Regions from separate parts of the Kitasatospora sp. NE20-6 genome, predicted to be linked through region 2. Evidence: riboswitches for the same ligand, from Rfam matches in the RefSeq annotation. Region 2 holds a riboswitch; the other holds the start of a gene.

Region 1 (4,299 bases), on a different contig from region 2:
AACCACGGGCGGTCCGTCACGGCCTTCGCCGCGTACCCGACCAGGCCGAGGCCGGGGGCGTGGCGGCCGGGCTTCGTGGGGGTCGGCCAGACCGGGCCGGTGCAGAAGTAGTCGACACCGGGCTCGGCGATCGCCGCGTCCACCTCGGACTCCGCGTGGCAGGAGCGTCCGATGACGGTGCGGGCGCCGACGACGGCGCGGGCGGCGGGCACCGGCAGGTCGTCCTGTCCGAGGTGCAGCACGTCCGGGCCGGCGGCGTGCGCCACGTCGGCCCGGTCGTTGACCGCGAAGAGCTTGCCGTGGCGGCGGGCCGCGTCGGCGAAGACCTCCAGGTGCTCCAGCTCCTGCCGGGCCTCCAGACCCTTGTCGCGCAGCTGCACGACGTCCACGCCGCCCGCCAGCACCGCGTCCAGGAACTCGGGCAGGTCGCCCTGCTCGCGCCGGGCGTCGGTGCACAGGTAGAGGCGGGCGTCGGCGAGCTGCGCGCGCGGGTCGGCGGTCATCAGAGCGCCATCGCCTGGGCGCGGCGCTTGACCTCGGTGGCACGGTTCTCGATCAGGGCCTGCATCGGGCTGCCGGGCAGCGACGGGTCCTCGGTGAACATCCACTCAAGGATCTCCTCGGTGCTGAAACCGGAGTCCCGCAGCACCGTCAGGGTGCCGACCAGGTGCTTCACCAGGCCGTCGTCCTCCACGAAGGCGGCCGGCACCTGCAGCGACCGGTTCGGCCCGCGGCGGACGGCCAGCAGGGTGCCCGCCTTCACCATGTTGCGGACTTCGGTGATCTGGACACCCCACCGCTCGGAGATGTCGGGCAGGTACAGCCAGGCCGGAACCAGGGCGTCAATCTTGGGATCAATCTCGCTCACGGCACCAGACTGCCACCTGAACGGCCCCCGACGCACACGGCCCCCGCCGGAGGCACCGGACGGTCACGGACCGTGACCGGCGCGCGGGGTCAGCCGGCGGCCGTCCTGAGCTGCACCGCAGGGTCCGCGGCGAGGGCCCGGTCGAGCACCGTGCCGCGGTCGATCAGCCGCTTCGCCTGGGTCAGGTCACGCGGGCGGTCGACGGCGAGCAGCGCCGCCAGGGCGCCGCCGCGCAGCCACAGCACCGACCAGGAGGCGTCGTCCGGCGAGCCGCGCCACAGCAGTTCGTCACCGTCCGCGCGGTGGCCCGCGTACTGCACCATCCGCCCGAACTGCTCCGACCAGAAGTAGGGCACCGGGTCGTACGGCGTCTCCGAGCCCAGCAGCGAGGCCGCCGCCGCCCCGCCCGACTGCAGGGCGTGGTCCCAGTGCTGCACGGCCAGCCGGGTGCCGGAACGCGCCGACGGGTACGCGACGCAGTCGCCGGCGGCCCACACGCCGGGGGCGGTGGTGCGCAGCCGGTCGTCCACGAGCACGGCGCCCGCCGCGTCGAGGGCCACGGCGGAGCCCGCCAGCCAGCCGGTGGCCGGGCGGGCGCCGATGCCGGTCACCACGAGGTCGGCCTCGACGCGCCCGCCGTCCGCGAGCAGCAGGCCGCCCGGTTCGACGGCGGCCACGCCGGTGCCGCAGCGCAGGTCGACCCCGGCGTCCGCGTACCAGGCCGTCATCAGCGTGCCGAGCTCCGTCGGCAGGGCGCCGGGCAGCGGGGCCGGGCCGGCCTCGACGACCGTGACCGCGCAGCCGAGCTGCCGGGCCACGGTGGCGGTCTCGGCGCCGATCCAGCCGGCGCCGACCAGGGCCAGGCGGGTGCCGGGGGTGAGGTCCGCGCGCAGGGCGAGGGCGTCGTCGACGGTGCGCAGCACGCGGGCGCCGGCGGTGCCGGGCAGCAGCAGGGGCGCGGCGCCGGTGGCGAGGACGAGGGCGTCGTGGGTGACCGGCCCGCCGTCGGTGTGCAGGACGCCGGGGTCGAGGCCGGTGGCCCGGCGGCCCGGCAGCAGTTCGACGCCGAGGGCGTCCCAGTCGAGGTCGAAGGCGGTGGAGTCGGCCAGGCCGAGCAGCACGTCCTTGGAGAGCGGCGGCCGGTCGTAGGGGCGGTGCGGCTCGTCGCCGACCAGGGTGATCCGCGCCGTCAGGCCGCCCTGGCGCAGGGCGGCCGCGCACTGTGCACCGGCCATGCCGGCGCCGACGACGACGACCCTGTCCGTACCGCTCAGCTCCACCACGCCGGTCACCCTATCGGCCGGGGTGTCCGTCCTGTGCACGTCCTTTAGGGGAGCGCGACACGCGGCGTTATGGTGGGTGCACACCTCACACGGGAGCCCGGTGCACCGGGCTGAGAGGCGGGCTGGTGCGGCCTGCGACCGTCCGAACCTGATCCGGGTCATGCCGGCGAAGGGAGCAGAAGCGACGTGGCACGGCCTCACTCCGACGTGCTGGTGATCGGCGGCGGCATCATCGGCCTGGGGGTCGCCTGGCGGGCGGCCCAGCACGGCCTGTCGGTGACCGTCGTCGACCCGGCCCCGGGCGGCGGCGCGGCGCAGGTCGCCGCCGGCATGCTCGCCCCGGTCACCGAACTGCAGTACGGCGAGGAGCCGCTGCTGCGCCTGGGCATGGCCTCCAACGAGCGGTACGCGGCGTTCGCCGCCGAGCTCACGGAGGTGACCGGCCTGGACACCGGCTACCGGGAGACCGGCACCCTCGCCGTCGCGCTGGACTCCGACGACCGCGAGGAACTGCGCGAGCTGCACGCCTTCCAGGCCCGGCTCGGACTGACCTCGCACTGGCTGACCGGCCGCGAGTGCCGGCGCCTGGAGCCGATGCTCGCCCCGGGCGTCCGCGGCGGCCTGCACGTCACCGGCGACCACCAGGTGGACGGCCGCCGGCTCGCCCGCGCCCTCGTCGAGGCCTGCACCCGGGCCGGTGTCGCCTTCGAACGGGCCCTCGCCGCCGAGCTCCTGCTGGAGGGCGACCGGGCGGCGGGGGCGCGCACCGACGCGGGCACCGTGTGCCCGGCCGGCCGGGTCGTGCTCGCGGCCGGTTCCCGCAGCCACCTGCTGCCCGGGCTGCCGCCTGGCGTGCTGCCGCCGGTGCGGCCGGTGAAGGGGCAGGTGCTGCGGCTGCACGTGCCGCCCGCGTACCGGCCGTTCCTGGCCCGCAACGTCCGCGCGGTGGTGCGCGGGCAGCACGTCTACCTGGTGCCGCGCGCCGACGGCGAGCTGGTCATCGGTGCGACGACCGAGGAGCAGGGCCACGACACCACCGTCACCGCGGGCGGCGTCTACGAGCTGCTGCGCGACGCGCACGCGCTCGTGCCCGGGCTGACCGAGCTGCCGCTGGTCGAGACGGGCGCCGGGCTGCGTCCGGGCTCGCCCGACAACGCGCCGCTGCTCGGCCCCACCGCGCTGCCCGGCCTGGTCGCCGCGACCGGCCACTACCGCAACGGGGTGCTGCTCACGCCCGTCACCGCCGACCTGGTCGGCACGTACCTGGCGACCGGCCGCGTGCCGGACCTCGCCGCCCCCTTCTCCCCCGACCGCTTCCGTCCGAAGGCCGCCGTATGACCGACATCGCACTGACCGTGAACGGCGAGGCGCGCGAGCTGCCCGCCGCCACCACGCTGGCCGAGGTGGTGGCGCAGGCCTGCGCCGCACCCACCGGGGTCGCGGCCGCCGTCAACGAGGCGGTGGTGCCGCGCAGTTCGTGGGACGTCACCGTGCTCGGCACGGGTGACCGGGTCGAGATCCTCACCGCCGTCCAGGGAGGCTGACCGCATGGCCGACGACGTTCTCACCATCGCGGGCACCGCCTTCACCTCGCGCCTGATCATGGGCACCGGCGGTGCGCCCAGCCTGGAGGTGCTGGAGCAGGCGCTGCGCGTCTCCGGCACCGAGCTCACCACCGTCGCGATGCGGCGGGTCAACGCCGCCACCCAGGGCTCGGTGCTGGAGGTGCTGACCCGCAACGCGATCCGGGTGCTGCCCAACACGGCCGGCTGCTTCACCGCCGGGGAGGCCGTCCTGACGGCCCGGCTGGCCAGGGAGGCGCTCGGCACCGACTGGGTGAAGCTGGAGGTGATCGCCGACGAGCGCACCCTGCTGCCCGACCCGATCGAGCTGCTGGACGCCGCCGAGACGCTCGTCGACGACGGCTTCACCGTGCTGCCGTACACCAACGACGACCCGGTGCTGGCGCGGAAGCTGGAGGACGTGGGCTGCGCGGCGATCATGCCGCTGGGCTCGCCGATCGGCTCCGGGCTGGGCATCCGCAACCCGCACAACTTCCAGCTGATCGTGGAGGGCGCGGGCGTGCCGGTGATCCTGGACGCCGGGGCCGGCACCGCCTCCGACGTGGCCCTCGCCATGGAGCTCGGC
Region 2 (4,299 bases):
CGCCTCGCTCACCCTGGGCAGCGCGGTGCCGGCCGTCCGGACCGCCGCCGGGCTGCTGACGGACCGCCGCGTCAACACCCTCGCCCTGGTCATGCTGGTGGTCAACGTCGCCGGTGTCGCCCTCTCCGCGGTCGCCGGCGACCCGCGGCTGATGATCGCCAAGGACGGCGCGCTCAGCAGCGTCATCGGCGGCTCGATGATCGTCTCGGTGCTCGCCGGGAAGCCCCTGATGACCGCCGGCCTGCGCCCGTTCGTCGTGAAGGGCCGCGCCGCCCGCGAGGCCGCCTGGCAGCGGCTCGCCGCCGGCTCGGCGGAGTTCCGCCGTCACGAGCGGAACTTCACCCTCACCTGGGGCACCGTGCTGGTCGCCGAGTGCGCGGCCAAGGTCGTCGGCGCCTACACGCTGCCGGTGGAGACGATGGTCTGGCTCGGCACCGTCCTCCTGGTCGCGGCGATCACCCTCGGCGTCCTCGTCGGCAACGTCTTCGCGGGCCGCATGGCCGGGCTGGTCGTCGCCGAGGAGGCGTGACCGCACCCGGCCCCGGCGTCCGGCGTTCCGGGCTCAGCCCGCGGCGCCGTCCTGCACCGGGATCGCCTGCCCCGCCGTACGCCGCGCGGACGGCCCGGCCGCCACCCCGTCCGGCCCCTGCTGCGGACCCATCGCGGAGAGCAGCTGCCGGGCCAGACCGAGACCGGTGCCGCCCATGGTCAGCGCCTTCGCGAACATGTCGCCCATGCCCTCGGCGCCGTTCAGCAGCACCATGTGCTCGACGTTGCCGAACGCCTCCGCGCCGGCCCGCACGATCTCCGGCCAGTTCTCGGCCAGCTGCTGCGCGACCACCGCCTCCTGGTTCTCCGCGAGGGCCGCCGCCCGGGCCTTGATCGCCTCCGCCTCGGCGAGGCCCAGGGCCCGCGCCGCCTCGGCGGCCGCCAGACCCTTCGCCTCCGCCGCCGCGGCCTCGGCCGAGCCGGTCGCCTTGGTGGCCTCCGCCGACGCGAGGCCGCGGGCCCGGGTCGCCTCCGCGTCCGCGACGGCCGCGACCTTCACCCGGTTCGCCTCGGCCGTCGCGTTCAGCTCGGTCTCCCGGGCCAGCGCCTCCGCCGCGGAGATCCGGGCGTCGCGGTCGGCCTGCGCCTTCGTCCGCGTCTCGTACGCGCGGGCGTCGGCAGGCTTGCGGACGTCCGCCTGGAGCTGCTGCTCCTTGCGGTGCGCCTCCAGCTCGGCGACCTTCGTCTCCTGCACGACCACCTCCTGCCGCGCGGCGGCCTGCGCCAGCGGACCGGCCTGCAGCGCGCGGGCCGTCGCCGTCTCCAGTTCGGCCTGGTACCCGGCCTGCTGGATGCCGGAGTTGCGGGTGGCCTCGGCCTTGCGGGCGAACGCCTCCTGCTCGGCCTCGGTGGCCCGCCGGTCGGCCTCGGCGGCGGCGATCCGGGCGTCGCGCTGCACGGCGGCCGCGTGCGGTGCGGCGAGGTTCCGGATGTAGCCGGTCGGATCCAGGATCTCCTGGATCTGCAGCGAGTCGATGATCAGGCCGAGCTTCTCCATCTCGCTGCCGGACGCGGCCCGGGTCTCCCCGGTCATCCGCTCGCGGTCGCGGATCATGTCCTCGACCGTCAACCCGCCGACGATGGACCGGAGATGACCGGCGAAGACGTTGTGCACCCGGTGCCCCATCAGCTTCTGCTGGTCGAGGAAGCGGCGCGCGGCGTTGGCGATCGACACCGGGTCGTCGCCCACCTTGAAGATCACCACGCCCTTCACGTGCACCGGGATCCCCTGCGACGTCACGCACTCCACGTCCAGATCGGCCTCGTTGAGGTCGAGCGAGAGCCTGCGGACGACCTGGACGCCCGGCGTCACGAGCGTGCCGCGCCCGGTGACGATCCGGAATCCGAGTCCCTCCGCGACTCCCTCGGACCGGTGCTTCGAACCGGAGATGATCAGTGCCTCGTTCGGCTCGGCGACCCGCCACATGAGCTTGAACAGCACGATCAGGACGATGATCGAGGCCACGACGGCCCCGGCGATGCCGATGAGCATCGGCTGATTCCCCCTTCAGGGCACGCCGGCGTCCCGTGGCTGCGCTCTGGTGTGCAGGAAGGCGCGGAAGCCGGCGGCAGCAGGAGATTCTGCGCCTGCCGTGATCTCCGCGGAAGAGCCGGCGGCCCTCGATCCGCCCACGAACGCGTCAAGATTCCGTCAAAGCGCCGCCACGTACACCGTCCGCGGCGGCTGGTACTCGACCACCAGCACCGGCGTACCGGGCGCGAAACCCTCACCCGGCACCGCCGGGTACGCGAGGAACGCCTCCGTGCCCTGCCGCTCCGCGACGTGCACCAGCACCTCGCCGACCAGTCCCGTCCCGACCCTGCCGGTCACCCGGCCCGTGCTGCCCACCATGCCGCCAGTGTGCTCCCCCGGCCCACTGGCCGGAACCCGTCTGGACCGGTCCGGGGCCGCCCGCTACGGTGTTGACGTCTTGTTGCGGACGCCCGTCCGCAACCAACGGGAGCTCGGAGCACCGGGCTGAGAGGGCGCTGAAAGGTTCGCAGGTGTGCGAACCGACCGCTGCGCCGACCGCAGGAACCTGACCGGGTAATGCCGGCGTAGGGAGTAAGAGGTCTCATGACCACGTTCGAAGCACAGCCGACGTCTGCCTCCGGCCGTACGGCCGACAGCACGTCCACCGGCTACCCGACCCCGGCCTGGCGCAAGGCCTACCTCCAGGGCAGCAGCCCCGACCTGCAGGTGCCGTACCGCGAGGTCGTCCTCACCGACGGCCGCAGCGTGCCGCTGTACGACACCTCCGGCCCGTACACCGACCCCGCCCACACGTCCGACGTGCGGCGCGGCCTGCCGGCCCTGCGCGACCCGTGGATCCGCCGGCGCGGCGACGTCGAGGAGTACGACGGCCGCGAGGCGCGCCCCGAGGACGACGGCATCAGGCACACCGCGCCGCGCGGCGGCAGCCTGCGCAACCTCGACGCGGTCTTCCCCGGCCGTCCGCGCCGTCCGCTGCGCGGCCGTCACGGCGCCGCCGTCACCCAGCTCGCCTACGCGAAGCGGGGGACCGTCACCCCGGAGATGGAGTTCGTGGCCCTGCGGGAGGGCCTGGAAGCGGAGTTCGTGCGCGACGAGGTCGCCCGCGGGCGGGCCGTCATCCCGGTGAACGTCAACCACCCGGAGGTCGAGCCGGCGATCATCGGCACCAACTTCCTGGTGAAGATCAACGCCAACATCGGCAACTCCGCCGTCACCTCCTCCATCGAGGAGGAGGTGGAGAAGATGACGTGGGCCACCCGCTGGGGCGCCGACACCGTCATGGACCTCTCCACCGGCCGCAACATCCACACCACCCGCGAGTGGATCCTGCGGAACTCCCCCGTGCCGATCGGCACCGTGCCGCTCTACCAGGCCCTGGAGAAGGTCGACGGCCGCGCCGAGGACCTCAGTTGGGCCGTCTACCGCGACACGGTCGTCGAGCAGTGCGAGCAGGGCGTCGACTACATGACCGTGCACGCCGGCGTGCTGCTGCGGTACGTGCCGATGACCGCCCGCCGGAAGACCGGCATCGTCTCCCGCGGCGGCTCGATCATGGCCGCCTGGTGCCTCGCCCACCACGAGGAGAACTTCCTCTACACGAACTTCGAGGAGCTCTGCGACATCCTCGCCGCGTACGACGTCACCTTCTCGCTCGGTGACGGCCTGCGGCCCGGCTCCATCGCGGACGCCAACGACGAGGCCCAGTTCGCCGAACTGCAGACCCTCGGCGAGCTCGGCCGGATCGCCCGCGCGCGCGACGTCCAGGTGATGATCGAGGGCCCGGGCCACGTCCCGATGCACAAGATCAGGGAGAACATGGAGCTGCAGAAGGAGATCTGCGACGAGGCCCCCTTCTACACGCTCGGCCCGCTCACCACGGACGTCGCCCCCGGCTACGACCACATCACCTCGGGCATCGGCGCCGCCATGATCGCCTGGTGGGGCACGGCGATGCTCTGCTACGTCACGCCGAAGGAGCACCTGGGCCTGCCCGACCGCGACGACGTGAAGACCGGCGTCATCACGTACAAGATCGCCGCGCACGCCGCCGACCTCGCGAAGGGCCACCCCGGCGCCCAGGCCTGGGACGACGCCCTCTCCGACGCCCGGTTCGAGTTCCGCTGGGAGGACCAGTTCAACCTGGCCCTCGACCCGGAGACCGCCCGCGCCTTCCACGACGAGACGCTCCCCGCCGAGCCTGCGAAGACCGCGCACTTCTGCTCGATGTGCGGACCGAAGTTCTGCTCGATGAAGAT

What was found. A riboswitch is a leader RNA that binds a small molecule or an ion and turns the genes downstream of it on or off. The one in region 2 is predicted to bind thiamine pyrophosphate.
Region 1: another riboswitch for thiamine pyrophosphate. It lies ahead of thiO (glycine oxidase ThiO); the one in region 2 lies ahead of thiC (phosphomethylpyrimidine synthase ThiC).

What each region holds. Positions count from the first base shown of each region.
Region 1 is NZ_BPRL01000048.1:61,427-65,725, reverse strand. It holds gene thiE (thiamine phosphate synthase) at 1-503, opposite strand, end outside; gene SNE206_RS28285 (Rv2175c family DNA-binding protein) at 503-868, opposite strand; gene SNE206_RS28280 (NAD(P)/FAD-dependent oxidoreductase) at 958-2,160, opposite strand; TPP riboswitch at 2,231-2,343, shown strand; gene thiO (glycine oxidase ThiO) at 2,338-3,489, shown strand; gene thiS (sulfur carrier protein ThiS) at 3,486-3,695, shown strand; gene SNE206_RS28265 (thiazole synthase) at 3,700-4,299, shown strand, end outside.
Region 2 is NZ_BPRL01000009.1:142,933-147,231, reverse strand. It holds gene SNE206_RS10430 (VC0807 family protein) at 1-529, shown strand, start outside; gene SNE206_RS10425 (SPFH domain-containing protein) at 563-2,041, opposite strand; gene SNE206_RS10420 (hypothetical protein) at 2,201-2,401, opposite strand; TPP riboswitch at 2,499-2,631, shown strand; gene thiC (phosphomethylpyrimidine synthase ThiC) at 2,627-4,299, shown strand, end outside.